One region of the Pseudomonas sp. S07E 245 genome, then DNA from elsewhere that is predicted to be linked to it. Evidence: predicted binding sites of a transcription regulator. Region 1 holds the regulator's gene; each other region holds the start of a gene.
What was found. The regulator FliA, encoded in region 1, starts transcription of late flagellar genes. The targets are predictions, from matches to a motif close to CTAAAGTTTNNNNNNNNNNNGCCGNTAA.
Positions count from the first base shown of each region.

Region 2: the regulator FliA is predicted to act here: its motif matches at 7,812-7,839, upstream of K3F44_RS06265 (methyl-accepting chemotaxis protein).
Region 3: the regulator FliA is predicted to act here: its motif matches at 5,362-5,389, upstream of K3F44_RS15530 (methyl-accepting chemotaxis protein).

Region 1 covers NZ_CP080625.1:594,350-604,870, reverse strand. The annotation lists gene K3F44_RS02825 (ParA family protein) at 1-646, opposite strand, end outside; gene motD (flagellar motor protein MotD) at 725-1,582, opposite strand; gene K3F44_RS02815 (flagellar motor protein) at 1,586-2,326, opposite strand; gene K3F44_RS02810 (chemotaxis response regulator protein-glutamate methylesterase) at 2,326-3,450, opposite strand; gene K3F44_RS02805 (chemotaxis protein CheA) at 3,497-5,701, opposite strand; gene K3F44_RS02800 (protein phosphatase CheZ) at 5,714-6,502, opposite strand; gene K3F44_RS02795 (chemotaxis response regulator CheY) at 6,521-6,895, opposite strand; gene fliA (RNA polymerase sigma factor FliA) at 7,000-7,740, opposite strand; gene fleN (flagellar synthesis regulator FleN) at 7,737-8,570, opposite strand; gene flhF (flagellar biosynthesis protein FlhF) at 8,663-9,973, opposite strand; gene flhA (flagellar biosynthesis protein FlhA) at 9,985-10,521, opposite strand, start outside.
Region 2 covers NZ_CP080625.1:1,385,601-1,396,121, forward strand. The annotation lists gene K3F44_RS06220 (xanthine dehydrogenase family protein molybdopterin-binding subunit) at 1-1,454, opposite strand, end outside; gene K3F44_RS06225 ((2Fe-2S)-binding protein) at 1,451-1,909, opposite strand; gene K3F44_RS06230 (LysR family transcriptional regulator) at 2,064-2,954, opposite strand; gene K3F44_RS06235 (LysR family transcriptional regulator) at 3,133-4,032, opposite strand; gene K3F44_RS25070 (methyl-accepting chemotaxis protein) at 4,212-4,733, opposite strand; partial or broken gene K3F44_RS25075 (PAS domain-containing protein) at 4,764-5,264, opposite strand; gene K3F44_RS06245 (TIGR02450 family Trp-rich protein) at 5,407-5,622, opposite strand; gene K3F44_RS06250 (DUF6482 family protein) at 5,758-6,063, shown strand; gene K3F44_RS06255 (cryptochrome/photolyase family protein) at 6,057-7,601, shown strand; gene K3F44_RS06260 (DUF2256 domain-containing protein) at 7,598-7,762, shown strand; gene K3F44_RS06265 (methyl-accepting chemotaxis protein) at 7,883-9,505, shown strand; gene K3F44_RS06270 (cystathionine gamma-synthase family protein) at 9,636-10,521, shown strand, end outside.
Region 3 covers NZ_CP080625.1:3,364,425-3,374,945, forward strand. The annotation lists gene K3F44_RS15500 (GNAT family N-acetyltransferase) at 1-8, opposite strand, end outside; gene K3F44_RS15505 (NCS2 family permease) at 212-1,507, shown strand; gene trmA (tRNA (uridine(54)-C5)-methyltransferase TrmA) at 1,504-2,589, shown strand; gene pcaG (protocatechuate 3,4-dioxygenase subunit alpha) at 2,802-3,407, opposite strand; gene pcaH (protocatechuate 3,4-dioxygenase subunit beta) at 3,419-4,138, opposite strand; gene K3F44_RS15525 (neutral zinc metallopeptidase) at 4,338-5,222, shown strand; gene K3F44_RS15530 (methyl-accepting chemotaxis protein) at 5,609-7,393, shown strand; gene ggt (gamma-glutamyltransferase) at 7,458-9,125, opposite strand; gene K3F44_RS15540 (LysR family transcriptional regulator) at 9,366-10,262, opposite strand; gene K3F44_RS15545 (NAD(P)H-dependent oxidoreductase) at 10,350-10,521, opposite strand, start outside.

The sequences.
Region 1 (10,521 bases):
TATAGCCCTGCCAGACGCTGTCGGCATAGGTATCACGCAGCACCTTGAGGGTGCCCAGTGATGCCTGGGTGCGACGGTCGAACAGGGTCGGCACGATCTGATACGGCAGCGCCTGCTTGCGCGAGCGGTTGATCATTGCCAAGGTGCCGACCATGCGCTCCAGGCCTTTGACGGCGAGGAACTCGGTCTGCACCGGGATCACCAACTGCTGGCTGGCAGCCAACGCGTTAACCATCAGCACGCCGAGCAACGGCGGGCTGTCGATCAGGGCAAAGTCGAAATCCTGCCACAGCTGCGCCAGACTCTTGGCGATCACCAGGCCCAGGCCACTCTGACCCGGCGACTGCCGCTCGAGCACCGCCAGCGCTGTGCTCGACGGCAGCAGCGAGATACGTTCGTGGCTGGTCGGCAGCAGCAACTGCCCCGGCAAGCCCTCGGGCACCGTGCCCTTGTGCAGGAACAGGTCGTAGCAGCTGTGCTCCAGCGCATCCGGGTTATGCCCGAAATAGCTGGTCATAGAGCCGTGCGGGTCGAGATCGACAACGACCACGCGCTTGCCCGCATCGGCCAGCAAGCCGGCCAGGGCGATGGTTGTGGTGGTCTTGCCGACGCCACCTTTTTGATTGGCTACTGCCCAGACTCTCATGGTGCGCTGCTTCCTCCCGGTATGGCCGCCTGCCCTCCCGGGAACGGTGTGAAATTCTGTGACGGGGATTTGACGGGGCTAGCCCCCTCCCGCCGCTACTGCGCTTGGCGGTGCACTTTGTGTGCCAGCCCGGCGCATCGCCGCATCCGGGGTCGCATTGGCGCTGCCGGTTGCGGTCAGGCTGCGGCGTACTTCCAGGTTGCGCGAAATCACCAGCACGACCCGTCGATTGCGCGCACGGCCTTCGGCCGTATCGTTGCTGGCGACCGGTTGATACTCGCCATAGCCGACCGAGGCCATGCGCCCGGGATTGACGCCGTTCATGGCCAACAGGCGGACGATACTGGCCGCACGCGAGGCCGACAGTTCCCAGTTGGTCGGGTACTGCGCAGTGCGGATCGGCAGGTTGTCGGTAAAGCCCTCGACGTGCACCGGGTTGGCGAACGGCTTGAGGATATTCGCCACCTTCTCGATGATCGCGAATGCAGCGTCGCTGGGCATGGCATCGCCACTGCCAAACAACAGCGCCGAATTCAGCTCAACCTCGACCCACAGTTCGTTGCCGCGCACGGTCATCTGGTTGGAGCTGATCAAATCGCCGAAAGCGCTGCGCACATCATCGCTGATGGTCTGCAGCGGGTCGGCGCTGGTCTGGCCGAGGCCCGCATCGGTCTGCTCGCTGTCTTTGATCAACGGCTCGGCTGGCTTGATGCTGAGCGGCTGTTCTTCGCCGATCGGGATGGCCCGCATAGCCCGCTCAGGGTCATTGAACACGCCGAGCAAGGCCTGCGAGACGACCTTGTACTTGCCCTCGTTGATCGAAGAGATCGAATACATGACCACGAAAAAAGCAAACAGCAGCGTGATGAAGTCGGCGTACGACACCAGCCAGCGCTCGTGATTCTCGGGTTCTTCGGTATGGCGACGGCGACGCATGGCTTACTCCATGAAGCCTTGCAGCTTCAGCTCGATCGAGCGTGGGTTTTCGCCTTCGGCGATCGACAGCAGGCCTTCGAGGAGCATCTCGCGGTAGCGTGACTGACGCATGACGATGGCTTTGAGCTTGTTGGCGACCGGCAGCAGGATCAGGTTGGCACTGGCCACGCCATAGATGGTGGCGACAAACGCCACGGCGATGCCGTTGCCCAGTTGGGACGGGTCGGCCAGGTTGCCCATGACATGGATCAGGCCCATTACAGCACCGATGATGCCGATGGTCGGCGCATAGCCGCCCATGCTTTCGAACACTTTTGCCGCCTGGATATCGCGGCTTTCCTGGGTCAGGAAATCCACCTCGAGGATGCTCCGGATAGCCTCCGGCTCGGCGCCGTCGACCAGCAGTTGCAAGCCCTTGCGCGCATACGGATCAGGCTCGCCGTCAGCCACGCCTTCCAGGCCGAGCAGGCCCTCCTTGCGTGCGGTCAGGCTCCAATTGACTACCCGATCGATACCACCGGCCAGGTCGACCCGCGGCGGGAAGATGATCCAGCGAGCGATCTGCAGCGCACGCTTGAACGACGGCAGCGGTGCCTGCAGCATGGCCGCGCCGAGGGTGCCGCCGAGCACGATCAACGCAGCTGGCGCGTTGAGCAGCGCACCGACATGCCCGCCCTCGAGGAAGTTGCCGCCGACAATGGCGACGAAAGCGAGGATCAGGCCGATCAGGCTGAGTACGTCCATCAGACGCAGGCCTCGACCAGGTGCCTGCCGATATCGTCGAGACTGTACACCGCGTCGGCCAGGTTGGCCTTGACGATGGCCATGGGCATGCCATAGATCACGCAGCTGGCTTCGTCCTGCGCCCACACCGTGCTACCGCCCTGCTTGAGCAGGCGCGCACCTTCACGGCCATCCGCGCCCATGCCGGTAAGTACTACCGACAGGACCTTGTCACCGTAGGACTTGGCCGCCGAGCCGAAGGTGATATCCACACATGGCTTGTAGTTGAGGCGCTCGTCGCCCGGCAGGATTTTCACCATGCCGCGGCCATCGACCATCATCTGCTTGCCGCCAGGCGCCAGCAGCGCCAGACCTGGGCGCAGCATGTCGCCGTCTTCGGCTTCCTTGACGTTGATCCGGCAGAGCTTGTCGAGGCGTTCGGCAAAAGCCTTGGTGAACGCCGCGGGCATGTGCTGGATCAACACGATCGGTGCCGGGAAGCTGGCGGGCAGTTGCGTCAGGACACGCTGCAGCGCAACCGGGCCACCGGTCGAGGTGCCGATGGCAACCAGCTTGTAGGGCTTGCGCTTGGGCGCCGGCGAATGCGCCGCAGCAGGCGCTGCCGGGCTACGCACGGGAGCAGGCGTCGGAGTGCGCGCCGCAGGTGTGTGGCCAAGGCTGCTGGCCGGTGCAGGGCTGCTCGCGGCTGGCGCGGGCGCCGGTGCGGCATAGCTGCTCAGGCGGCGGTTGCTGCGCGAGATGGTATGTACCTTCTCGCAGAGCATCTGTTTGACCTTTTCTGGGTTCCGCGAAATGTCTTCGAAGTTTTTCGGCAGGTAGTCGACCGCCCCGGCATCCAGCGCGTCGAGGGTTACCCGGGCGCCTTCATGGGTCAGCGACGAGAACATCAACACCGGCGTCGGGCAGCGCTGCATGATGTGCCGCACCGCGGTGATGCCGTCCATCATGGGCATTTCATAGTCCATGGTGATGACATCGGGCTTGAGCGACAGCGCCTGGTCGATTGCTTCCTTGCCATTGGTCGCGGTACCCACAACCTGGATTGTCGGGTCGGACGAGAGAATTTCCGAAACGCGCCGGCGGAAGAAACCGGAATCATCCACCACCAGGACCTTGACTGCCATAAACACTCCATTAGATGGCGCAACCGCGAGGCTGCGCCACCGAAAATCAATAACGCTTGGCGGCGTAACGCTTGAGCATGCTCGGGACGTCGAGGATCAACGCAATCCGGCCATCGCCAGTGATCGTCGCGCCAGACATGCCCGGGGTGCCCTGCAGCATCTTGCCCAGCGGCTTGATCACCACCTCTTCCTGGCCGACCAGCTGGTCGACCACAAAGCCGATGCGCTGGGTGCCGACCGAGAGGATCACCACATGGCCCTCGTGCTGCTCTTCATGCACCTGGCCCTGGACCAGCCATCGCTTGAGGTAGAACAGCGGCAGCGCCTTGTCGCGGACGATGACCACTTCCTGGCCGTCGACGACATTGGTGCGCGACAGGTCGAGGTGGAAGATCTCGTTGACGTTGACCAGCGGGAAGGCAAACGCCTGGTTGGCCAGCATCACCATCAGGGTCGGCATGATCGCCAGGGTCAGCGGCACCTTGATGACGATCTTCGAACCCTGGCCCTTGGCCGAGTAGATGTTGATCGAGCCGTTGAGCTGGGAAATCTTGGTTTTCACCACGTCCATGCCGACGCCGCGGCCGGACACGTCGGAAATCTCGGTCTTGGTCGAGAAGCCCGGGGCAAAGATCAGGTTGTAGCAGTCCGATTCGCTCAGGCGCTCGGCGGCGTCCTTGTCCATCAGGCCTTTTTCCACGGCCTTGGCACGCAGCACGTTGGGGTCCATGCCTTTGCCGTCGTCCGAGATCGACAGCAGGATATGGTCACCTTCCTGTTCGGCCGACAGCACCACCTTGCCGGTGCGAGCCTTGCCTGAGGCGTCGCGCTCGTCGGGCATTTCGATGCCGTGGTCGACCGCGTTGCGCACCAAGTGGACCAACGGGTCGGCCAGAGCCTCGACGAGGTTCTTGTCGAGGTCGGTTTCTTCGCCGACCAGCTCCAGGTTGATTTCCTTCTTGAGCTGGCGGGCAAGGTCGCGAACCAGTCGCGGGAACCGCCCGAAGACTTTCTTGATCGGCTGCATGCGGGTCTTCATCACCGCAGTCTGCAGGTCGGCCGTGACCACATCGAGGTTGGACACAGCCTTGGACATGGCTTCGTCGCCGCTGTTCAGGCCCAGGCGCACCAGCCGGTTACGCACCAGCACCAGCTCGCCAACCATGTTCATGATCTCATCCAGCCGCGCGGTGTCGACGCGTACGGTCGTCTCGGCTTCGCTGGCGTGCTTTTCTGCGGGCGCTGCTGGCGCTGGCGCACGTGCCGGGGCCGCTGGCGCAGGCTTGGCAGCTGCTGCGGGTGCAGCAGGCTTGGGCGCAGCTTTCACCTCAGCCTTGGCTGCTGCCGGCGCAACGGCCACAGCAGCCGCTTCGGCAGCGTCGGTCGAGAACTTGCCTTTGCCGTGCAGCTCATCGAGCAGCGCTTCGAACTCGTGCTCGCTGATTTCGTCGCCGCTGGCAGCCGGCGCGGGGCTGGCTGCAGCCTCGGCAACCGCAGCAGTCGGCAGCGCATCGGCAGCGAAGGTGCCCTTGCCATGCAACTGGTCGAGCAATGCTTCGAATTCGTCGTCGGTAATCTCGTCACCGGCCGGCGCTGGCACGACAGCCTCGGGAGCGACCGTGGCCGCCTCGACCGAGAACTGGCCCTTGCCGTGCAGTTGATCGAGCAGAGATTCGAATTCGGCGTCGGTGATTTCATCCGACTCGGCGCTGGCTGCACCTGGCTGCGGCTGTTCAGCAGCCTCGGCCTCGGCCTTGACCGCATCGAGCGAGTCGAGCAGTTGTTCGAACTCGGTGTCGGTGATGTCTTCCTCGACCACCGCTGGCTCAGGCTCGACCACCGCGGCAGGCGCTGGCGTCGCACCCGGCTCGGCCAGACGCGACAGCGCTGCCAGCAACTCGCGGGAAGCCGGGGTCACCTCGGTGCGTTCGCGCACCTGGCCGAACATGCTGTTGACCGAATCCAGCGCTTCCAGAACCACGTCCATCAGCTCGGCGTCGACCCTGCGCTCACCTTTGCGCAGGATGTCGAAGACGTTCTCGGCAATGTGGCAGCACTCCACCAGCTCATTGAGCTGGAGGAAGCCGGCGCCCCCTTTTACAGTGTGAAAACCGCGGAAAATCGCATTGAGCAGGTCGGCATCATCCGGTCGGCTTTCCAGCTCGACCAATTGCTCGGACAACAACTCAAGAATTTCCCCGGCTTCTACCAGGAAATCCTGAAGGATTTCTTCATCGGCGCCGAAGCTCATTAAACGTGCTCCCTAAAAACCAAGGCTGGACAGCAGATCGTCGACATCGTCCTGACCGGACACAACGTCTTCACGCTTATCGGCATGAATCTGCGGACCTTCACCCCGAGTCGGATGTTTTTCTTGATCTTTTTCAGCACGCAACTGATCGTGGTCATGTTCGATACCGGCAAAGCGGTCGACTTGACTGGCCATCAGCACGAGCTTGAGCAGATTGCTTTCTACTTCGGTGACCAACGCGGTGACGCGTTTGATCACCTGGCCGGTCAGGTCCTGATAGTCCTGAGCCAGCAAGATGTCGTTGAGATGCCCGGACACCTTGCGGTTGCCCTCGGCACTGTGCGTCAGGAAACTGTCGACTCGTTTGACCAGATCGCGAAACTCCGGCGCGGCCACTTCACGGCGCATGAAGCGCTGCCAGTCAGTGCTCAGCGCCTGGGCCTCACCGGCCAGGTCGTTGAGTACCGGGGTGCTCGCTTCGACCAGGTCCATGGTGCGGTTGGCGGCACCCTCGGTCAGCTTGACCACGTAGGACAAACGCTCGGTGGCATCGGTGATCTGCGAGACTTCCTCGGCCTGCGGCATTGCCGGGTCGATCTGGAAACTGACGATCGCACTGTGCAGCTCGCGGGTCAGTTTGCCGACTTCCTGGTACAGGCCACGGTCGCGTGTCTGGTTGAGCTGATGAATCAGCTGCACCGCATCGCCAAACCGGCCGCGCTCAAGGCTCTCGACCAGTTCCTGAGCGTGCTTCTTCAGGGTGTTTTCAAACTCACCCAAAGAGTTGTTGTTAGAGTCCATGGCGCCCCCTGGCGTGATTTAGCTATTCACGCGTTCGAAGATCTTTTCGATCTTCTCTTTGAGCACCTGGGCGGTGAACGGCTTGACCACGTAACCATTGACGCCGGCCTGGGCCGCTTCGATGATCTGATCACGCTTGGCTTCGGCAGTTACCATCAGCACCGGCAGATGCTTGAGACGCTCATCGGCACGCACTTTGCGCAGCAGGTCGATGCCGGACATGCCGGGCATGTTCCAGTCGGTGACGAGGAAGTCAAAATGGCCGCTTTCGAGCATCGGCATGGCGGTCAGGCCATCGTCGGCTTCCTGGGTATTGGTGAAGCCCAGATCACGCAAGAGGTTCTTGATGATCCGCCGCATCGTCGAAAAGTCGTCAACGATGAGGATTTTCATGTCTTTGTTCAATTAGACCTCCAAGCAGTCTTAAACGCGCTCGGCCCCGAGCGCGCATTCAATCAATTCGGTACACCGTCAAAACGACTGCAGCGACCCCGGTTTCAACGCGCTCGCCATTCACCCAGCCGGCTGCGCAGACGTGCCGCGCATTGGCTGTGCAGCTGGCTGACACGCGACTCGCTGACCCCCAGCACCTCACCGATTTCTTTGAGGTTGAGCTCTTCGTCGTAGTACAGCGCCAGCACCAACCGCTCGCGTTCCGGCAGGTTGGCGATCGCATCGGTCAACGCCGTCTGGAAGCGTTCTTCTTCCAGATCACGCGACGGTTCGACCTGCGCACTGGCGCCATCCTCGTGCAGACCTTCATGTTCGCCGTCCTGCAACAGGTCGTCGAAACTGAACAGTCGGCTGCCCAGGGTATCGTTCAGAATCCCGTAATAATCATCGAGACCTAATTGGAGTTCGGCAGCAACCTCGTGATCTTTAGCGTCGCGACCGGTTCTTGCTTCAACAGCGCGCATCGCGTCGCTGACCATACGGGTATTGCGGTGCACCGAACGTGGCGCCCAGTCACCCTTGCGGACCTCGTCGAGCATGGCGCCACGGATGCGGATACCGGCGTAGGTTTCAAAGCTGGCGCCCTTGCTGGCATCGTATTTGTTGGACACTTCGAGCAGGCCGATCATGCCGGCCTGGATCAGATCCTCGACCTGCACGTTGGCCGGCAAGCGCGCCAGCAGGTGGTAAGCGATGCGCTTGACCAGCGGCGCGTAACGCTCGACCAACTCGTACTGGGCGTCCTTGGAAGCCTTGCTGTACATCTGAAAACCGCTTGCACTCATAGCACTGGTCCCGCACTGGTGGGCTGCACCAGGCGCTCGACGAAGAACTCCAGATGCCCACGAGGGTTGGCAGGCAGCGGCCAGCTATCGACCTTCTGCGCGATGGCCTTGAACGCCAGCGCACACTTGGAGCGAGGGAAGGCTTCGTAAACTGCACGCTGCTTCTGCACCGCCTTGCGCACGCATTCGTCGTACGGCACGGCGCCGACGTATTGTAGTGCGACGTCAAGGAAGCGGTCCGTGACCTTGGTCAACTTGGCGAACAGGTTGCGCCCTTCCTGCGGGCTCTGGGCCATGTTGGCAAGGACGCGGAAACGGTTCATCCCATAGTCGCGATTGAGCAGTTTGATCAGCGCGTAGGCGTCGGTGATCGAGGTCGGCTCGTCGCACACCACCAGCAGCACTTCCTGCGCGGCGCGGACGAAGCTCACCACCGAATCGCCGATACCGGCAGCGGTGTCGATGACCAGCACGTCGAGGTTGTCACCAATCTCGCTGAAGGCCTGGATCAGCCCGGCGTGTTGCGCCGGCTGCAGGTGGACCATGCTCTGGGTGCCCGAGGCGGCCGGCACGATGCGTACCCCGCCAGGCCCCTGCAGGAGCACGTCGCGCAACTCGCAGCGGCCTTCGATGACGTCGGCCAGGGTGTGCTTGGGCGTCAGCCCCAGCAGCACGTCGACGTTGGCCAGACCCAGATCGGCGTCCAGCAACATGACCCGGCGGCCGAGTTCGGCCAACGCCAGGGACAGGTTGACTGAAACGTTGGTCTTGCCGACGCCACCTTTGCCACCGGTCACGGCGATAACCTGTACGGGATGCATGCTACCCATATTTGTTCTTTACCTTGTCGCGCTTGAACCGAGGCCACATGGAGGGCTGTGATTAAAGCCCTTGCTGTAGGTACTTTGCATTGTGTTCATCTTCAACCCACGCGTTTGCCGGAGTTGTGGTACAGATCAGCGAACATATCGGCCATGGCCTCTTCGCTGGGGTCTTCCTGCATTTGCACGCTGACGGCGCGGCTGACCAGTTGGTGCTTGCGCGGCAGGTGCAGGTCGTCAGGAATACGCGGGCCGTCGGTAAGATAGGCCACGGGCAGTTCATGACTGATCGCCAGGCTCAGTACTTCACCGAGACAAGCGGTTTCATCAAGCTTGGTCAGGATGCAGCCAGCCAGGCCACAGCGCTTGTAGCTGTGATAGGCGGCGGTCAGCACCTGTTTCTGGCTGGTGGTTGCCAGGACCAGATAATTCTTCGAAGCGATACCGCGCCCGGCGAGCGTCTCCAGCTGCATGCGCAGGGCCGGATCACTGGCCTGCAGGCCGGCGGTATCGATCAGCACCACACGCTTGCGCAGCAGCGGCTCCAGGGCCTGGGCGAGGGACTCGCCCGGGTCGACGTAGGTCACCGACACGTTGAGGATGCGGCCCAGGGTCTTGAGTTGCTCCTGAGCGCCGATACGGAAGCTGTCCATGCTCACCAGCGCCAGGTTCTGCGCGCCGTACTTGAGCACATAACGCGCTGCCAGCTTGGCCAGGGTGGTGGTCTTGCCCATGCCGGCCGGGCCAACCATGGCAATTACCCCGCCCTCCTCGATCGGTTCGATCTCGGGTACATCGATCATTCGCGCCAGGTGCGCGAGGATCATCCGCCAGGCTTGCCGCGGCTCATCGATTTCGCCGGTCAGGTCGAGCAGTTCACGGGCCAAGGCACCGGTCAGGCCAACACGCTGCAGGCGCCGCCAGAGGTTGGCCTGCAGCGGTTTGCTGCCCTGCAACTGGCTCCAGGCAAGCGAGCCGAGCTGTACTTCGAGCAGTTCACGCAGGCCGGACAGCTCCGAGCGCATGGCATCGAACAGGCGCGGATCAACCGGCGCCACTGCCGGCGCAGCCGGGGCGGCGGGCTGCTCGACGTGCGGCTCGACCAAGGGCTCGGAAGCGGTCAGCGAGAGGCCGGCAAACAACTGACGGTTGCCGTCATCGGCATCGCTGCGGCTGCTCAGTTCGGCCTGGGCGGTAGCGATGCGCGACTGGGTCTTGCGCAGCTCGTCTTCAAGCTCGGGGTTGGGCACCCGCGGCGCCAGCGCCGACAGCTTGTAGTCCAGTGCAGCGGTCAGCTCAACGCCGCCGGCGATGCGCCGGTTACCGATGATAGCGGCATCGGAGCCAAGCTCATCGCGGACCAGCTTCATGGCCTGACGCATATCTGCGGCGAAAAAACGCTTAACTTGCATACTCCACTACCTCAGCCGTTCGGGCCCACGGTGGCAACGATGGTGACTTGCTTGTTGTCAGGTATTTCCTGATACGCCAAAACATGCAAATTCGGTACAGCCAGGCGGCCGAAGCGCGACAGCATCGCCCGGATCGGCCCGGCTACCAGAAGGATAGCTGGCTGACCTTGCATCTCCTGACGCTGGGCCGCTTCGATAAGCGAACGCTGTAGCTTTTCGGCCATGCTCGGTTCAAGAAGAACACCATCTTCCTGACCTTGCCCGGCCCTTTGCAGACTATTGAGCAAAATCTGTTCCAACCTTGGCTCCAAGGTGATAACAGGCAGCTCGGACTCAACGCCGACAATGCTTTGCACGATGGCGCGACACAATCCGACGCGCACTGCGGCGACCAGCGCGGCATTATCTTGACTCTTGCCAGCGTTGTTGGCGATAGCTTCGGCAATGCTGCGGATATCGCGCACCGGCACTTGCTCGGAGAGCAGAGCCTGCAGGACCTTGAGCAGCCCCGACAAGGAAATGACACCCGGCACCAGCTCTTCGGCAAG
Region 2 (10,521 bases), 790 kb from region 1:
ACAGCTTCGATTGCCACCGGCATGCCGTTGGCGTCCAGCCCGGCACGGAACTTGACCACCGCCATCGGCCGTAGCACGTCGCGGACAAATTCTTCTTCGCGGCTCCAGATCAATTTGATCGGCCGGCCGACGGCCTTGGCCAGGGCGATCGCTTGCGGATAGGGGTTGGCGCTGTCGTAAAGGAAATGCCGGCCAAAGAACCCACCGAGCAGCGGCGAGTGCAGGGTGATCTGCGCAAGATCGAGGCCGGTGCGCTTGGCGATGTCGGCGCGGAACATGTCGGGTGCCTGGTTCGGCAGCCAGACTTCGAGCGAGCCATCGTCGTTGTAGCGGGCCAGTGCAGAAGGTGGCTCCAGCTGCGCGTGGTTGACGAACTGATTGTGGTAAGTGGCCTCGACCTTGGTCTTGGCGCCGTCCAGGGCTTTACTGAAATCGCCTTCAAGCTCTTCTTCGCGCTGCGGCCCGGTCTGCGCCGCCAGGTGCTCGCGGAAGCCGTCGCTGGAGAAGTCCGCCGGCATCGGCCGCACCTTGGAGTCCGCAGTCGGCTCCTGCCATTGCACCTGCAGCGCTTCGGCAGCGCGCTTGGCGTGCCACCAGCGCTCGGCAACCACTGCCACTGCGCCCGGCAGCTGATGCACCGAGTGCACGCCCTTCATGGCCTTGACCTGCGCCTCGTTGCGCACACCAGCTACGGTCATGCCCAGGCGTGGCGCGTGCTGCACGGCGGCGTGGAGCATGCCGTCGACTTTCAGGTCGATGGCGTAGACCGCCTTGCCGGTGGATTTGTCGTAGGCGTCGACACGCTTGACCGGCTTGCCGATCCAGCGGAACTGGCTCGGGTCACGCAAGGTAATGCTGTCCGGATCGGGCACCGGCAGGTCCATGGCCGCGCCGGCCAGCTCACCGTAGCTCAGCGAACGGCCGGAGCTGGCGTGAATGACCCGACCCGGCTCGGTGCTCAGCTCACTGACCGGTACGCCCAGCTTGGTGCTGGCGGCCTGCACCAGCATGGCCCGGCCGAGGGCGCCCAGGCGCCGCATGACCGGGTAGCTCAGGCGCACCGACATGCTCCCGCCGGTAATGCGCATGCCGTTTTCCAGCACCACGTAAGCTTCACCGGGCGGCGCGGCTTCGACCAGGAAGGTGGCAGGATCGGCATCCAGCTCCTCGCCGACAATCTGCGCCATCGCCGTGAAGGTGCCTTGGCCGCCTTCCATGAACGGGCTGAGCAGGCGGATGCTGTTGTCTGGGCGGATTTCCAGGAACGCCGGCACCTGAGTGCCCAGCGCTGGGGTTGCCGCTGCAGCGGCTTGTACCCGCGAAGCGCCTAGCGGCAGGCCAAAACCCAGCACCAGAGCGCCAATGGCGCTGCCGGCGAGAAAGCGCCGGCGCGACAGGTTGACCGGTTGATCGAGCGCGAGCAGATCGGCGGGGTAGACGACAGGCTTGGTCATACCACGTCCTCCTGCTTGGCCAGTGCATGCACGGCGTCATGGATCGCGTTGTAGGTACCGCAGCGGCAGAGGTTGATCATCGCCGCAGAAATCTGCTCATCGCTGGGCTTGGGGGTGTGCTTGAGCAGGGCAGTGGCGGCCATGACCTGGCCGGACTGGCAGTAGCCGCACTGTGCGACTTGTTTGTCGACCCAGGCAGCGACCACGCGCTTGCCGACAGCGTCGGCCTCGATGGCTTCGATGGTGGTGATCTCACGCCCGACCACGCCGGCAATCGGCGTCACGCAGGCGCGCACCACATTGCCGTCGACCAGCACTGAACAGGCGCCGCATTGGGCCAGGCCGCAGCCGTATTTGGTGCCGGTCATGCCCAGGTCATCACGGATTACCCACAGCAGTGGAGTATCCGCGTCGGCATCGACCTCGTAGGTCTTTTGGTTGATTCGAAGCTGCATGGCTCACCCGTAATCAGTCGGTTGGATGGAACTCTAGTTTTTATCAGGCCGCCAATGCCCCAGGCCCTGCGCACCCCATGCGGAAAAACTAGCACAAGGTGGTCAAGGCGCAGCCGGCGGCTGCTCAAGCGGTCGGCGGTGTTGCTCATTTGATTCAGTTCAGGCGCAGTGTTTCGATCACGACCTGCATGGCGCGTGAGGTCTCGCGCTGCGCCGAGTAATACAAGTGGTAGCCAGGAAAGCTGCGCCACCACGTTTCAAGCACGGGCACAGCCCGGCCAGCCGCCAGATGGGTGGCAGCCAGATCGTGTGGGACATAGGCCAGACCATGGCCGTCGAGGGCGGCATTGAGCACCTGGTAGATGCCGTTGAACACCAGCCGGCCCTCGACCCGCACGCTGATTTCGCGCTCGCCGTGCTTGAGCTCCCAGGCATACAGGTTGCCCTGGGTTGGCAGGCGCAGGTTGATACAGGCGTGTTGGCTGAGTTGCTCCGGGGTTTCTGGCATATGCCGTTCGGCGAAATAAGCGGGCGCAGCGATGATTGCCAGGCGCATGTCCGGGCTGATGCACACCGAGCGGATGTCCTTGCCCAGGCTGTCCCCCAGGCGTACGCCAAAGTCAAACCGGCCCTGGACGATATCGGAGAAGGCGTAATCGCTGTGCAGCTCCAGGTTCAAGCGCGGGTAGCGCGCCAGCAGGCTTTGCAATTTTGGCCAGAGCAAGCTGTCGATGGCATGGTCGCTGGCGGTGATGCGCACGGTGCCGCTGGGCATGTCGCCGAGTTCGACGACCGCGTGCAGTTGTGCTTCGATCAGCTCAAGGCGCGGTGCCACCTCGGCGATCAAGCGTTCGCCTGCCTCGGTAACCGAGACGCTGCGCGTTGTGCGCGTCAGCAGGCGCACACCGAGGCGCGTTTCCAGGTCGCGGATGGTGTGGCTGAGCATCGATTGCGACATGGCCAACTGTGCTGCGGCGCGGGTGAAGCTGCGCTCGCGGGCAACGACGATCAACGCCTGAAGTTGGCTGTAGTGCTCTCTGGCCATTGCAGCAGTCCTGAAATCCAGTGGTGTGCGCTAATAATTGGCGCAGAGACGACACTGTAGGCGGGATGGGCGGCACTAGAAACCTGCATAAACTGCATGCAGCTATGAGCTTGGTTGATAAATACCGGTGCAGCGTGCGTGGCTGGAGCACGTTGGGCGAGCCGGGCAGGGTAATTGACTAGACGCGCAGTGCCGCAATCAGCAGGGCCATCGCCCCTGACGGTTGCCGTCGGCTGGGGTAATAAAGGTGTAAGCCGGGCCACACCGGGCTGAAGTCTTCGAGCATCTGCAGCAGCTTCCCGGACTGCACATGCTGCTCGACCAGTTCCGCAGGCAGATAGGCGACGCCAAGCCCGGCCAGGACGGCTTCCACGGCGTCGGAGGTGTTGTTGAAGATCAGTTGCCCGTCCACACGCAGATTGACTTCGCGGCCATCGACTGCAAATTCCCACGCCCATAAATTGCCCCGCGTCGGCAGGCGCAGGTTGATGCAGTTGTGCTGCAACAGGTCGCTTGGTGTGTGCGCCATACCGTGATGCTGCAGGTAAGCCGGGGTAGCGACAACTGCATAGGGCGCATCCGCAGCGATGCGCACGGCGATCATATCCTGCGCCACTGCCTCGCCGAGCCTGACCCCGGCATCGAAACGTTCGGCAACAATGTCGACAAAGCCGCTGTTGGTCGACAGCTCGACCTTGATCCCCGGATGTGCCGGCAAAAACAGCTTGAGCTTGCTCATCAGCACCGCCCGCACGGCGTGATCGGAGGCGGTGATGCGGATCGTGCCGGTAGGGCTGTTGCTCAACTCGGTCAGCGCCTGCAACTGCATATCGATGGCCTCGAATTGCGGTGCGACGTTCGCCAGCAGTTGCTCGCCGGCCTCTGTCACCGTCACATTGCGCGAGTTGCGTGACAGCAGGCTGACGCCCAGGCGGGCTTCCAGGGCGCGTACGGCGTGGCTGACGGCTGTCTGTGACACACCCAGCCGCGCTGCCGCTTTGGTGAAACTGCGCGCGTGCGCGACGGCAAAGAACACACTCAGGCCGGAGAACGCATCGCGCAAAGTCTTGGGGTCCATGGAGGGCACTTCACTGGAGAACTGTCGGGCAAACTACAGGGATGGTCTGACGATGAACAGCGTTCTGATCGAGCGCTGGAGTGAGCAGATAGGGCTAGGCGCTGCCTATAAGAGGCATGACGATTCAGGCCGCTGGTTTCGCTCGTTTGGCAATGAGAGATCACTTGGCGGCCCCAAGATCAGCGTTGCTGGCGTTGCTCCAGACGCTGGGCGAACTGGCCAATCACTTCAACCACCCGCTGCGCACCGTGCTGAATATCCTCGATCACCGCGCCAGCCTTGTGCGCCAGCTCAACACCTTGCTCGGTCTTCAGCGTACTCGCCTGCATGCTCGCCACAGCCTGGCGGGCCAGTTCGCGGTTCTTGCCGACCACTTCACTGATCGCCACGGTGGCCTTGCTGGTGCGTTGCGCCAGGTTGCGCACCTCATCGGCGACCACGGCAAAGCCGCGGCCTTGGTCGCCGGCGCGGGCGGCTTCGATTGCCGCGTTGAGGGCCAGCAGGTTGGTCTGCTCGGCGATGCTGCGGATAGCATCGACAATGGTGCCGATCTGATCGGACTGCTCACTCAGCGCACTGATCGCCTGGCCCATCTGCGTGAGCTCGTCGGCAATGCTCTGCACCATGTTTACGGTCTGTTGCACCACTGCAGAACCCTGCTGGGTACACTCATCGGTGTGCTGCGACGTCTCGAAGGCCACCAGTGCAGCTTGCGATTCGGCCTCGCGCTGCTCGATCTCAGAGGTGATATCACTGGCAAACTTGACGACGCCATAGAGCTTGCCGTGCTCGTCATACAGCGGGTTGTAGGTAGCCTGCAGCCAGACGGTGGCGCCGCGACTGTCCAGGCGCGGGAATTGGCCTGCCTTGAACGTGCCACGATTCAGCGCTGCCCAGAACTCGCGATAGGCGTCACTTTTCGCTTCGCTGGCAGAGCAGAACATCTGGTGATGCTGACCGCGTATCTGATCCAGGCGATAGCCCATGACCTCGAGGAAGTTGGCGTTGGCATTGATCACGCGCCCGTCGAGAGCAAACTCGATGACGGCCATCGAACGTTCAATGGCGTTGATGAAGCTGGCCTGTCCCTTGGCGTGCTGCTGGGCTACACCATGCTCGTCCTGAAGCGTGGCGACGGTCTTGCGCAGCGCAGCCACTTCGGCCTCGAGCGCGGCTTGACGGGTGTGTTCCGCATGCAACAACTGCTGGTGGGTGCTGGCGCGGATAAGCATGGCGGCGGGCCTCGGGGACAAAATCTGCGTGTTGGCACGGTGCCCACACAGGAGGTGCCATTAAGCCACCACCGCTAATATTTGTACAAATATTTATTGTTGTACAAGTATGAGAACTTAAGTGCCCCGTTCGCGGTCAGGCTCACTTCCAGCCCAGCAGCCACCGGGTGGAGTCGCGCAGTTCCTGCCAGTCGAACACTTCACTGCGCCCGGTCAGCACCGCCTGCAGCTCGACTTGCAGCGGCGTGCCTTCGTCATCACACAGCAATTGGGTGACGATGAAGTGCTTCTCGCGGTTTTGCGGTGCGCGTGCTGTCCATTTCGACAGCGCCAGTTTGCGGGGGTTGAACCTGTTCATGAGAGCTCCATGCGCGGTGGCTGCTGATATCTTTGCGTCTAGGCTATAGACTTATACACGCATTGCGGATTGTACAAGAATCGCCATTTTGTCACAGGGAGCTCCCACATGACCGACGCTACCCGTACTACCTCGATCACCTTGCAGCAGTTGCGCAGTCTTGCTGATGCGGATTCAGTCGACGAGCTTGAGCTGCTGTCCCTGGAGGGCGGCATTTACCTGCTCAGGGTGCGTACCGCAACAGGCCTGCAGACTTTGGCCGGTGAGGGCGGCAGGCCGATGCACCTGCGCTCGTCGACGCACTTGCGCAGTTTGCTCGCGGGCTTCCCGGCAATGCGCTGTGTGCTCGTCCAGCATGTAGTCCACGATGAGATGTGCGGCCAGCGCGAAGGCCAGATCGAGCCATTGCGCCTGCCATTGTCACTGGAGCAGACGTGGTAGCCGCAAGTACTCCGCGACTGGGCCTGATACTCGGTGACCAGCTGTCATTCGACCTGAGTTCGATCCAGGCACTGGACCCGCAGCGTGACATCCTGCTGCTGGCCGAAGTGCAGAACGAGGCGAGCTACGTGCCGCATCATCCGCAAAAAATAATCATGATTTTCAGCGCGATGCGACACTTTGCTAAAGCTTTACGTGAGCATGGTTGGCAAGTGATTTATGTTGAACTCGATGCTTCCAGCAATACCCATAGCCTGCCCGGCGAAGTCCAACGCTGGCAGGCCGAGCTTGGTGCAAGCGAAGTGCACTTCACCGAATGCGGCGAGTGGCGCCTTGAGCAAGCGTTACGCAGTTGCCCGGTAGCTCAGGTGTGGCACCCTGACCGGCGCTTTCTCTGCTCGCGCCAGGCCTTCGCCCGCTGGGCGGCAGGCCGCGAGCAGCTGCGGATGGAGCAATTCTATCGGTCGATGCGCAAGCGCTGCCGGCTGCTGCTCGAAGACGATGGCAGCCCGCTGGGCGGCGCCTGGAACTTTGACCGCGACAACCGCAAGAGCCTGCCACGCACTCTGCGCGGGGCGTTCCCGGCGCGGTTCAGCCAGGACGCGATCACCCAAGCGGTGGTGGCGCTGGTGCGCGAGCGCTTTGCCAGCCACTACGGCAAGGTCGACGGCTTCGACTACCCTGTCGATCATGCCCAGGCGCAGGGTCTCTGGCAGCACTTTCTCGACTTCGGCCTGGCCGCCTTCGGTGATTATCAGGACGCCATGGCTGAAGGTGAGCCGTTTCTGTTCCATTCACGCATCAGCGCGGCGCTGAACATCGGCCTGCTGGATTTGCGCCAGCTGTGCAGCGATGTCGAAACCGCATACCGCCAGGGCCGCGTGCCGCTGAACGCGGCCGAAGGCTACATCCGCCAACTGATCGGCTGGCGCGAGTACGTGCATGGCATCTATTGGCTGCGCATGCCGGAGTACGCCGAGCTCAATGCCTTTGGCAACCAGCGTCCGCTGCCCGAGTTCTATTGGACCGGTAACACCGGCATGCGCTGCATGGCTCAGGCGATCGGGCAGACCCTCGAGCTGGGCTACGCACACCATATTCAACGGCTGATGATCACCGGCAACTTTGCCTTACTCGCCGGCATCGCCCCGGCGCAGATCTGCGAGTGGTACCTGGCGGTATATCTGGATGCCTTCGAGTGGGTCGAGTTGCCCAACACGCTGGGCATGGTCATGCATGCCGACGGCGGCTACCTGGGCTCCAAACCCTATTGCGCCAGCGGCCGCTATATCCAGCGGATGTCCGACTACTGTGGCAACTGCGTTTATCAGGTCGAGCAGTCGCTGGGCGAGCAGGCTTGTCCGTTCAACGCGCTGTATTGGCACTTCCTCATGCGCCATGAACAGCAACTGGCGCTCAACCCGCGGCTGGCGCAGGTCTATCGCGGCCTGGCCGGGATGGACCCGCAACGCCGAGAAGCGCTGTGGCAGCGTGGTGAGACGCTGCTGGCCAGGCTCGACGCAGGAGAAACGCTTTGAAAAAAGCCCATCTGCCGCAAAAGGACTGCCCGGTCTGCGGCTTGCCGTTCAGCTGGCGCAAGCGCTGGGAGCGGTGCTGGGATGAAGTGAAATATTGCTCTGAGCGCTGCCGCCGAGCGCGGCGCAGCGCCCCGGGCGAGGACACTCAGGCGGATTGCTGAGCGCCACGCTGGAACTGTTCGATTATCGAGCATGATCCGCTTTTGAGCGCTCAATTTTGGCCAAAAGGCGCCGAACGTAATGGGTAGTGCAGCTCACCCTTCGCATTCGGAAGTCTAGCCATGTCCTTGCGCCACTTGAATATTGCCACTCGCTCTTACTTGAGTTTCAGCCTGATCGCCGCACTGGTGGTGATCCTCGGCGTGTTTTCCATCAACAAGATCTCCACCATGCGCGAAGCGGTGGTGTACACCGAACAGGTGACCAACGTCGGCACGCGCTACCTTGGCGAAGTGCGCAGCCACATGCTGGGGCTGCGTATCATCACCATGCGCATGGCCATCGCCCGTCAGCCTGCACAACTGGCGCCCACCCTGGCGCGCCTGGAGGAGCTCAAAGGCCTGCTGGACAAGGGCCTGCAGGGCTACAGCGCGGTGATGCCGGCGCAGGCCAAGCCGGTGTTTGCCGAGATGCAGCAATTGATCAGCCAATATCGGGTACTGCTCGACCAGTACAAGGGCTTGTCCGATCAGAATCGGCTGGAGCCGATGCAGGGCATGCTCAGCGGCACCATGCAGGATATCTCCACCCGCACCGGAGAGCTGTATGACAGCCTGGTCAAGCTCAGCAGCGAGGCGGCCGCCGCACATACCGCAGAGGCCCGCGAGGACTATCAGCGCGCCTTGTGGCTGACTGCGAGCGTGGTCGGCCTGGTGCTGCTCCTGACAATCAGCCTGGCCTGGCTGCTCACCCGCAGCATTGTCAGCCCGCTACGTGCGGCGATTGCCGTGGCCCAGGACATCGCCGCCGGTGACCTGTCGCAGGCGGTGGTGGCTAGCGGCAACGATGAAGCCAGCCAGTTGATGCGTGCACTGGCGGCCATGCAGGCCAGCCTCAAGGATGCGCTGCGCTTGATCGGTGACTCGTCCCAGCAACTGGCAGCAGCCAGTGAACAGATGTCGGCGATCACTCGGCAGACCTCCACTGACCTCAGCCGGCAAACCGACGAGATCCAGCAAGCCGCTACGGCAGTTACCGAGATGAGCGTGGCGGTGGAAGAGGTGGCGCGCAACACCGTCAGCACCTCGAGCATTTCACGCGAGTCCGAAGAAGCGGCCCAGCGCGGGCGCGAGCGGGTAGCCGAAGCCATTCGCTCGATTGGCAAGATGCGCCATGACGTGCAGGAGGCCTCGGCGCAGATCGAGGCGTTGTCGGTGCAGTCGCAGGAGGTGGGCAAGGTGCTGGATGTGATCGGTGCGATTGCCGGGCAAACCAACCTGCTGGCGCTCAATGCGGCCATCGAAGCCGCACGGGCCGGTGAGGCTGGCCGAGGCTTTGCGGTCGTGGCCGATGAAGTTAGAGCGCTCGCGGCGCGTACCCAAAGCTCGACGCTGGAGATCGAGGAAATGGTCAATGCCATCCGCACCGGCACCGCGCGGGTAGTCGCTTCGATGCTCAGCAACAGTCAGCAGGTTGCGCATACCCTCGAGGTGGCGGAGTTGGCCGGCGAGGCGCTGGATGAGATCACCAGCGGCGCCTCGAGCATCCACGAGCGCAACCTGGTAGTGGCCAGCGCCACCGAAGAGCAGGCGCAAGTCGCGCGCGAGGTTGATCGCAACCTGCTGAACATCCGCGATCTGGCCCTGCAGACCTCGGAAGGCGCCGACCAGATCAGCACAGCCAGCCAGGAACTGGCCAACCTGTCGATTGGTTTGAACGGGATGATGAAACGCTTTCAGCTGTGAAACACCCTAGCCATTAAAATAAACCGCCCTCAGGCCAGCATTACATCGTTTTTCAGCGCTGCTGGCCTTCCCTATAGTCCTCGCATACCCAAACGGAGCACCGACGTGCTCCCTTGATGCGAGACTGGCTATGAACAACAAGAAAACCCTCGACGCCAAGGTCGGCGCCGGCACCCGCGTAGTGTGGGGCGGCGAGCAGGTCAGCCACCCTTACAACGCTACCCAGACCCCGATTGTGGCCAGCGCCGCCTATGGCTACGACGATATCGATACCTGGTATGACGTGGCGCTGGGCAATCAACCTGGGTTTATCTACAGCCGCATGAGCAACCCCACCGTTGCCGTGCTTGAAGACAAGCTGTGCGCGCTGGAGGCCGCCGAGTCCGCAGTCGCCTTCAGCTCTGGCATGGCCGCCATCAGTGGCGTGCTGCACAGCCTGCTGGCCTGTGGCCAACGGGTGGTGTCGACCCGCGACAGCTATGGCGGTACCAACAAGATCTTCGAAGAGTTCCTGCCGCGAATGGGCGTTGAGGTAACTCTGTGCGACACCTACGACACCGAGGCCATCGAGCGAGAGATCGCCCGTGGCTGCAACGTGGTGTACCTGGAAACCCCCACCAACCCGACCCTGAAGGTGCTGGACATCCGCCGCCTGGTCGCAGCGGCCAAGCGGGTAGGGGCGCTGGTGGTGGCGGACAATACCTTCGCCACGCCGTTGAACCAGAACCCGCTGGCGCTTGGCGTTGACGTGGTGGTGCACAGCGCGACCAAGTTCCTCTCCGGCCACGGCGATGTGCTGGGCGGTATTGCCTGCGGCGCTGAAGCACTGATGAGCAAGGTGCGCCACTACCGCGAAATCAACGGTGCTGCGCTGGACCCGTTCTCGGCCTACCTGATCATCCGCGGGATCAAGACGCTGGCCCTGCGCCTGCGTCAGCAGCAAGCGAGTGCCCAGGCGCTGGCGGAGTACCTGTGCACCGAGCCTTTGGTCGAAGCAGTCAACTACCCGGGCCTGG
Region 3 (10,521 bases), 2.6 Mb from region 1:
AGCTGCACAGCGGCATCTCGGCGGCGGCCGTCTGGGTGATCGGCACTGAATGCGCAGTGTATCGCGACATTGATTACCGCTCAGCAAGCATGCTGGTATGATGCGCGGCTTTTTTCTACCCCAGATAAAACCACGGCATCCGGTACGGTCTGTGCTTTGCTGATGAGGTCGATACATTAACGGCGCCCCGGAGGCGTCTTTGGGAGCGGGCATGCTGGAAAGGCTGTTTCAACTAAAAGCACACAACACCAACGTGCGCACCGAGATACTTGCGGGCGTGACCACGTTCCTGGCCATGGCCTACATCCTCTTCGTCAACCCGAGCATCCTCGGCGAGACCGGTATGGACAAGGGCGCGATCTTTGTCGCGACGTGCCTGGCTGCGGCCATCGGCTCGGCGACCATGGGCCTGATCGCCAACTACCCGATCGCACTGGCGCCGGGCATGGGCCTGAACGCCTTCTTCACTTACACCGTGGTCCTGCACATGGGCCATACCTGGCAGGTGGCGCTGGGGGCGGTGTTCATCTCGGCGGTGTTGTTCTTCCTGCTGTCGATCTTCCGCATCCGCGAGTGGATCGTGAACAGCATTCCGCTGCCGCTGCGCTCGGCCATCGCCGCCGGTATCGGCCTGTTCCTCGCGCTGATTGCGCTGAACAATGCCGGCATCGTCGTTGATAACCCAGCCACCCTGGTTGGTTTGGGCGACCTCAAGAAGCCTGCTCCGGTGCTCGCTGCACTGGGCTTCTTCCTGATCGTCGCGCTGGAAGCAATGAAGGTTCGCGGTGCAGTACTGATCGGCATTCTAGCCGTCACCGTAGCCTCGATCCTGATGGGCGTGACGCCGTTTGCCGGTGTAGTCTCGATGCCGCCATCGCTGGCGCCGACCTTCCTCCAGCTGGACATCGCTGGTGCCTTGGATGTGGGCCTGGTCAGCGTGATCTTTGCCTTCCTGTTCGTCGACCTGTTCGACAACTCCGGCACCTTGATCGGCGTGGCCAAACGCGCAGGCCTGATGAGCAAGGACGGCCACATGCCGAAAATGGGCCGAGCACTGATCGCCGACAGTACCGCAGCCATGGCCGGCTCGCTGCTGGGTACCTCGACCACCACCAGCTACATCGAGTCGGCAGCAGGCGTTAGCGCCGGTGGCCGTACGGGCCTGACCGCCATCGTGGTAGCGGTGTTGTTCCTGCTGGCGCTGTTCTTCGCGCCGTTGGCCGGCAGTGTGCCGGCCTTCGCCACCGCACCGGCGCTTTTGTTCGTCGCCGTGCTGATGGCCTCGGGCCTGGCTGAAATCAACTGGGACGACGTCACCGAGGCCGCCCCTGTGGTGGTGACTGCCCTGGCCATGCCGCTGACCTACTCGATCGCCAACGGCATCGCCTTCGGCTTCATTGCCTGGACCGCGATCAAGCTGCTGTCGGGCCGCCGCCAGGACCTGAACCCGGCGCTGATCATCCTGTCGATTCTGTTCGTTATCAAGCTGGGCTGGTTCAACGCATGAGTTCTGTTTTCGATCCATCTGCCTACCAAAGCCTGCTGGCGCCAAAGGTCGAGCGCCTGCGCGAGCTGCTGGCGCCGTTCAGCGCGCCCGAGCCTGTGGTGTTCGAGTCGCCGCGCGAGCACTACCGCCTGCGCGCCGAGTTTCGCCTGTGGCGTGAAGACGGCCAGCGTCACTACGCCATGTTCGCCCCGGGCGAAAAGCACAAGGCGATCCTGATCGAGGATTTCCCGATTGCCAGCCAACGCATCAATGCGCTGATGCCGCGCCTGAAAGCGGCCTGGCAGGCGAGCGAGACGCTGAGCAATCGGCTGTTCCAGGTGGAGTTCCTGACCACCCTGGCCGGCGATGCGATGATCACCCTGTGCTATCACCGCCCGCTCGACGACGAGTGGGAAGCTGCTGCCCGCGAGCTGGCCGCCGAGCTCGACGTGAGCCTGGTCGGCCGCTCCAAAGGCAAGCGTTTGGTAATTGGCCGTGACTATGCGGTGGAAAAACTCGACGTCGCCGGCCGCACCTTCAGCTACCGCCAGCCCGAGGGTGCTTTTACCCAGCCCAACGGCGCGGTCAACCAGAAGATGCTCAACTGGGCCTTTGAGGCCATCGGCGAGCGCGACGACGACCTGCTCGAGCTGTACTGCGGCAACGGCAACTTCACCCTGCCGCTGGCAACCCGCGTACGCCAGGTGCTGGCCACCGAGATCAGCAAGACCTCGGTCAATGCCGCCTTGCACAACCTCGACGAAAACGGCGTGGATAACGTGCGCCTGGTGCGCCTGTCGGCCGAAGAGCTGACCGAGGCACTGAACGAGGTGCGCCCGTTCCGCCGCCTGCAGGGCATCGACCTGAAGAGTTATCAGTTCGGCACGGTGTTCGTCGACCCGCCGCGCGCTGGGATGGACCCGGATACCTGCGAGCTGACTCGACGCTTCGAGCGCATCCTGTACATATCCTGCAACCCGGAAACCCTGGCGGCCAACATCGCCCAGTTGCACGATACACACCGGATCGAACGCTGCGCCCTGTTCGACCAGTTCCCCTATACCCACCATATGGAAAGCGGTGTGCTGCTGGTCCGACGCTGAACCGACCTCTGCCGGGGCTGCAATGGCCTCGGCACGGCCACCCCACCAGCATCGAGCAACTGGCCAGCCAGGCCCTGCTCGGCTACAGCCGCCTGACCCACCCGCAGCGCTTGCAGCTGCGCAGCCCGGCAGACGAGCAGTGCGATGTGCTGATGCCGGCGCCAGCGAGGCTTTTGGGGGCCTCGCTGACGTAGGCTGGTTTCAGGCTTGTATCAGAAGTCGAAGAACACCGTCTCGCCTTCGCCCTGAATCCGCATGTCGAAGCGATAGGCAGTCTTGCCGTCGACTTCGCAGCGTTTGGCAATCAGCGTCTCGCGCCGTTGCGGCTGCTCGATCAGGTTGAGCACCGGGCACTTGGCGTTGGCCTCGGCTTCGTCATCAAAGTACAGCCGCGTGTGCAGTTGGATATTGATGCCGCGGGCAAACAGGCTGATGTTGATGTGCGGCGCCATTGGCACGCCGGCGGCATTCTTGACCACACCCGGTTTGACCGTGTGCAGCGTCCAGTCACCGGAGTCGAAGGTGGTGGCGGTACGGCCAAAGCTGTTGAACGGGTTTTCCAGGTTGTACTGATCCTGGTACTGGCCGTCGGCATCGGCCTGCCACACTTCCAGGAACGAATCACGCACCAGATGGCCATTGCCATCGTAGACCTGACCGATCAGCAGGATGTGCTCACCGGCGGCTTCAGGGCGCGCCAGGGTGTTCCAGATTTCGGTCGGCCGAACCGGGTTGCCCGCTGCTTGCAGGGCCAGGCCGATGTGCACGTAAGGGCCGGCAGTCTGCGACGGGGTTTCCGGCAGCAATTCAATTGGCATGTCGCGGCTCCTCAGCGGTTTTCGAAGTGGGTCTGGCGCTGACCGCGCAGAACGATGTCAAAACGGTACGCCAGGCAATCCATCGGATTGGCGTTGCTCATGTCGAGCTTGGCAATCAGTTGCTGCACCGCTTGCGGGTTGGCGATCGACTTGACGATCGGGCACAGCGGGATCAGCGGGTCACCTTCGAAGTACAGTTGGGTAATCAACTTGGTCGAGATCGACGGGCCGCTGATCGAGAAGTGAATGTGCGCCGGGCGCCAGTCATTCGGGCCGTTGCGCCATGGGTACGGGCCGGGCTTGATGGTGCGGAAGCTGTAATAGCCATCACGGTCGGTCAGGGCCCGGCCGACACCGCCGAAGTTGGGGTCCAGCGGCGCCAGGTAACGGTCGTTCTTGTGGCGGTAACGGCCGCCGGCGTTGGCCTGCCACATTTCCACCAAGGTGTTTGGCACTGGTTTGCCGTACTGGTCGATAACTCGGCCGGCGACGATGATGCGCTCGCCGATCGGCAGGCCACCGTTGTCGAAGTTGAGCAGCAGGTCGTTGTCGTGCTGGCCAAGGCCCAGGTGAGTGAAGTCCGGGCCGGTGGTTTCACTGATCGACTGCGGGATGCTGACCAGCGCCTGGCGCGGCGAGCGGGCAATCGACGTCTTGTAATCTGGGGTCAGCGCTTTCGGGTGCCAGTTGCGATCACGGATCACGAAGCGGCTGGTGTCCTCGGCAGGCATACCGGTGTTCCTCTTATTGGAGTTGTGCGAGCGCCCGTGCGTGGCGGGCGGACTTGCAGTTTCCGATAGCCTGGATGGGATGAATATTGAAATCAGCGGTCTTAGCCATAACTGTTTGGTTATGCCTTGCAGCGTGCCTGCACAAGGCAGCAGCACTGAACTAATCTATACCCTCAACCTCGCGGTTTGGAGAAGCTCGATGGAATGGCGAAAAGGTCGGCGTAGCGACAATGTGGTCGATGCTCGCGGTGCAGGCGGCGGCGGTGGCGGCGGCATGCGCTTTGGCGGCGGCAAGGGGCTGGGCCTGGGCGCCATCCTGCTGATCGTCGGCATCGGCTGGATGACCGGCCAGGACCCGCTGCAGATTCTCGGCCAACTGACCGGGCAGATGCAGCAAAGCGCGCCGGCCAACGTCGAAGGCAAGGCGCCGCCGGCCAATGATGATCAGGCAGCGTTCGTTGCCTCGATCCTGGGTGACACCGAAGACACCTGGAAGGCGCTGTTCGCCCAGGCCGGCAAGCAATACCGTGACCCCAAGCTGGTGCTGTTCAGCGGCCAGGTCAATTCGGCCTGCGGCTTCGCCTCCTCGGCGGTCGGGCCATTCTACTGCCCGGCTGACCAGCGGGTGTACCTGGACATGACCTTCTTCCGCGAAATGGAAACGCGCTTTGCCGCCGCCGGCGACTTCGCCCAGGCCTACGTCATCGCGCACGAGATCGGCCATCATGTGCAGACGCTGCTCGGCGTCTCCAATCAGGTCCAGGCCGCTCGCCAGCGCGGGCAGAAGATGGAAGGTGACAACGGCCTGCTGGTGCGTCAGGAATTGCAGGCCGACTGTTTTGCCGGGGTCTGGGCTTATCAGGCGCAGAAACGCCTGAACTGGCTGGAACCGGGTGACATCGAAGAGGCACTTAACGCCGCCAACGCCATCGGTGATGACCGCTTGCAACAGCAAGGCCAAGGTCGCGTGGTGCCGGATTCGTTCACACACGGCACGTCGGCGCAGCGCGTACGCTGGTTCAAGACCGGCTTCAGCGACGGTGACGTCAACCGCTGCGATACCTTCAACGCACGCACGCTGTAATTCCCCGCCAATCTGCATGCAACAACGCCTCTTGAGCACTTTGCGCTCAGGAGGTGTCGTTGAATGCGCCGCTTTTTAACGCCAATGCCGCAGTAAAACCCTCGGATTTTCAGACAGTTACAAATCTGCTGAAAAAGCGTTTCAGCTAGCCCGATTGTGGCCGATAACTCATGCACGAATCAGCGGGCCCCGGGAAGAATAACGCCAGCGATTGACAACAACTGAGCGAATGATCTTTATGGAGTGCGTGCATGAACAGTTGGTTTGCCAACATCAGCGTCAACCTCAAACTGGGCCTGGGCTTTGGCCTGGTCCTGCTTTTGACCGGCCTGCTGGCCCTGACCGGCTGGAACAGCCTGGGCAGCTTGATCGACCGCAGTAACTGGATGAGCGACATCAGCCAGCTCAACAAAGACCTCACCGACCTGCGCGTAGCACGTCTGCAGTACATGATCGCCAACGGCGATGACGCCGCTGCGGCCAACACCCAGACCAAACTGGACACCTTCAGTGCCCAGCAGCAGCGCTTGGTGGCCTCGTTCAAGAGCCCTGAAAACGTCAAGCTGCTCAACGAGCTGGGCGCGATCATCAGCGACTACAAACTGTCGCTGAGCAAGATGCGCGCGGGCTACAAGACCACCCTCGCCAACCGCGAGAACATGAACCAGACTGCCGCCAAGTCCGATCAGATCCTTGATGCGATCAGCCGCGACGTGTTGGCCCAGCCGGAAGTCGACAGCGTACGCCTGGCCCAGTATCAGGCCATCAGCAAGACGCGTCAGCAGTTGCTGCAAGTGCGCGTCGATGTACGCGGCTACATCGCTGACAACAGCGCAGCCAATGAACAGGCCGCCCTGCGCCAGCTCGACGCGGCCCTGGTCGAGATCGACAACCTCAAGCGCCAGCTACCCAACGAAAGCACCCGCCTGCAACAGTTCGACCAGAGCGTGCAGGCTTACCGCTCGGCCGTGCGTGACTTCCGCGACGCCACCGCCGCCATCGCCGTGGCCCGCGCCGAGATGACCGTGCAAGGTGCCGACATCGTCAAGCGCAGCGACGCCCTGTACAAGATCCAGCTCGAGCGCCGCGACATCGAAAGCGACCAGGCGCGCCATCTGCAGATCATCTCGACCCTGCTGGCATTGTTGGTCGGGGTATGCGCCGCGATCATCATCACCCGCCAGATCACCCGCCCGCTGCGCGAAACCATGGACGCCGTCGAGCGTATTGCCGGAGGCGACCTGTCCAGTGAGCTGAGGGTCACCCGCCGTGACGAGTTGGGCGTGCTGCAACAAAGCATCAGCCGCATGGGCGGCACCCTGCGCGAGTTGATCGGTGGTATTCGTGATGGCGTAACGCAGATTGCCAGCGCCGCCGAAGAGCTGTCGGCCGTGACCGAGCAGACCAGCGCCGGTGCCAACAGCCAGAAAGTCGAGACTGACCAGGTTGCCACTGCCATGCACGAGATGGCTGCGACCGTGCAGGAAGTCGCCCGCAACGCTGAACAGGCTTCGCGCGCGGCAACGGGTGCCGATGATGAAGCGCGTGCCGGTGACCGGGTGGTGGGCGAGGCGATCAACCAGATCGAACGCCTGGCCGACGAAGTCCAGCGCTCGACTGAGGCGATGAACCTGCTGCAGCAGGAAAGCCAGAAGATCGGCAGTGTCATGGACGTTATCAAGTCGGTTGCCGAGCAGACCAACCTGCTGGCATTGAACGCGGCCATCGAAGCCGCCCGCGCCGGTGAAGCCGGGCGTGGTTTTGCCGTGGTCGCCGACGAAGTGCGCGGCTTGGCGCAGCGTACGCAGAAGTCCACCGAAGAGATCGAAGAGCTGATCGCCAGCCTGCAGAACGGCACCCAGCAAGTGGCCAACGCCATGCTGGGCAGTCGCAACCTGACTGAAAGCAGCGTCGAGCTGGCGCGCAAGGCCGGTGGTTCGCTGGAGAACATCACCCGCACTGTGTCCAACATCCAGTCGATGAACCAGCAGATCGCCGCAGCCGCCGAGCAACAGAGCGCGGTTGCCGAGGAGATCAGCCGGAGCATTCTCAATGTACGCGATGTGTCGGAACAGACAGCCGCAGCCAGTGATGAAACCGCCGCGTCGAGCGTCGAGCTGGCACGCCTTGGCAGTCATCTGCAGACGCTGGTAAGCAAGTTCCGCGTGTGACCGCTGCCTTGTGAACTGCTCAGCCCGGCCAGCGCAATGCTGGCCGGGCTGAGCAGCACTGGCGTTACTTGACGATCATGCCAACACCACGACCGCGCGGGTCGGAGGCGGTTTCAAGCTTGCCATCGGTGACGCGAATGGCCTGGATATCGCCCATCTCCCAGCCCTGATCCTCAAGCACATAGCCCATCTTTTTCAGCTCGTCGGCGACCTTGCCGGTCAACGGTGCATAGCTGTCGAAGTAGATAGTGTCCTTGGGCAGCAGCTGGTGATGCACGCGCTGCGCTGCAACGGCCTTGGCCAGCGGCATGTCGTAGTCGTAGAGGTTGTTCATCACCTGGAAGATCGAGGTGAAGATGCGCGAGCCGCCCGGCGTACCGATGACCAGGCTGACCTTGCCGTCGCGGGTCACCAGGCTTGGGCTCATCGACGACAGCATGCGTTTGCCCGGAGCAATCGCGTTGGCATCGCCGCCGACCACGCCAAAGGCATTGGCGGTACCGGGCTTGCTGCTGAAGTCATCCATCTCGTCGTTGAGCAGGAAGCCTGCGCCCTTGACCACCACACCACTGCCGTAGTCGAGGTTGAGGGTGTAGGTGTTGCTGACCGCGTTGCCCTGTTTGTCGACGATCGAGAAGTGCGTGGTTTGATGCGGCTCCAGCCCCGGGCGGACCTTGTCGGTTGCGGAAATGGCGGTTGGGTTGACCTGCTCGGCGCGTTTTTTCAGGTAGTCCTTGGCTACCAGCTTGTCCACCGGTACCTCGGTGAAGGCCGGGTCGCCAAGATAGTCGGCGCGGTCGGCGAACACGCGCTTTTCAATCTCGGCCAGCAGGTGGATGTAGCGCGCCGAGTTCTGCTCGACGCCCTTGAAGTCTGCCGCGCGGTTTTCCTTGATCCCGAGCAACTGCGCCAGCGCTACGCCGCCTGAGCTTGGCGGTGGCGCGGTGTAGACCACGTTGCCGCGCCAGTCGATGGCCATCGGCTCGCGCCAGAGGGCTTTGTAGTCCTTCAGGTCGTCTTTGCTGATCAGGCCGTTATCGGCCTTCATCTGCGCAACCAGCAGATCGGCGGTCTTGCCTTGATAGAACTCGCTGACGCCTTTGTCGGCGATGCGTTCGAGGGTCTGCGCCAGCTCCGGCTGCTTGAACAGCTCGCCGACTTTCATGCTGCCGAAATAATCGTTGAAGTTGGTCGCGGTCTTGAACAGGCCTTGGGCATCGTCGCGATACTGGTACTGCTTCTGGGCGATCTTGAAGCCGTTGTTGGCGTAACCGATGGCCGGAGTCAGCAGCTCGCTCCAGGGCAACTTGCCGAACTTTTGATGCGCCTCCCACAAGCCCATTACTGTGCCCGGTACGCCAGCGGCGCGCACGCCGACCAGGCTGAGGTTCTCGATGACCTCGCCTTTTTCGTCCAGGTACATATTGCGGGTGGCCGCCTTGGGCGCCACTTCGCGGTAGTCGAGGAAGTACGCTTTGCCGTCCACGTACAGGGTCATGAAGCCACCGCCGCCGATGTTGCCGGCTTCTGGATAGGTGACTGCCAGGGTGAAGGCAGTGGCCACGGCGGCATCGACGGCGTTGCCGCCCTTTTTCAGGATATCGGCCGCGACCTGTGCGCCATATTGATCGGGCGCGGCCACTGCGCCGCCTTCAAGAGTCACCGCGAAGGCCGACGAACAGCTCAGGATCGCGGCCCCGAGGGCCATGGACTGGAACATGACGAGACGCATGAGCACTTCCTTAGTGTTGTTTTTGTTGATCACTTATTAACACTGAAGCGTTTTGACTAAGCAAATGCACCAGACACAGGACGACGGCATTGCGTCATTCGTGTCGTTTTTAGAACGGTTCTTAGAATCGAGATTGCTGGGGCCGCGTCAGCCTGAGTGGACGCGGTCGGCGTAGGAGCGGCCTTGTGTCGCGAAAGGGGTGCGCAGCACCCCCGGCAATCCCGGACCAGTACCACGCGCTCAGCAGGCATACGCCGCCAGCTTGGCCTGGATGAAATCAAGGAAGCACTGAATCCGCAGCGCCAGCTGGGTGTTGCGGTAGTAAACCGCATGAATCGGCTGCCGGTACCCATTGTTGGCCTCGCTCAACAGCACGTGCAGGCGCCCGGCGCGGATATCTTCGTGGGTCATGAAATGCGACAGGCAGACGATACCCTGCCCGGCCAGCGCCAGCTGGCGCAAGGTCTCGCCACTGGATGCGGTCAACTGCGGGCGGATTCGCCAACTGTCGCCGTCGGCGTGGCGCAGCGGCCATTGGTTGAGGCTGTCCAGCGAGCTGAAGCCGAGCAGGCAGTGCTCGCTCAAGTCACTGACCTGGCGCGGCACGCCGTGGCGTTGCAGGTATTCGGGGCTGGCCAGAATCTGGATCGGGCTGCAGCCCAGCGAGCGCGCATGCAGGCTGGAGTCGGCCAGCTCGCCGATGCGGATGGCGACGTCGGTGCTTTGCTGGAGCAGATCGATGATCAGGTCATCGGTGTTCAGCTCCAGCTCGATGGCCGGGTACAGCGCGCGAAACTCAGCGATCCAGGGCACGATCGCGTGCAGCATGAATGGTGCTGCAGCGTTGATGCGCAGGCGCCCCGACGGCGTCTGCCGGTGCAGCGACAGGCGCTCTTCGAGCTCGCTCATCTGTTCGAGGATGGTCCGCGCGTGCAGTACAAAGAACCGCCCTTCTTCGGTCAGGTCCATGCGCCGCGTGGTGCGGTTGATCAGCGTGGTGCCAAGCTTGCCTTCCAGCCGCGCCAGGGTGCGGCTGACCGCAGACGGGGTTTGCCCGAGTTGCTCGGCAGCGGCGGAAATCGAGCCGCAGTCGATCACGCTGACGAATACCTGGAGTTCTTCTGAGCGGGTTTTCACGGCAGTGCCTGGGCCAGGATGAGGCCTGGATTGTCGGCCGTTTATTGCCGGGCAAGCAACTGCCGCGTCGGTCACGCCGCGCATCGCTTACCGGGCCTGGCCGAACACCTTGGCCAGATGCGCCTCGTAGGCTGCCACGGTAGCGGCCACATCCGGGCGCTTCATCACATCGACGGCGAGGAAGGTTGGCAGGCCGCTCATGCCGAGGAACTGGTTGGCCTTGTGGAACGGGAAGTACACCGCATCCACGCCCTTGCCT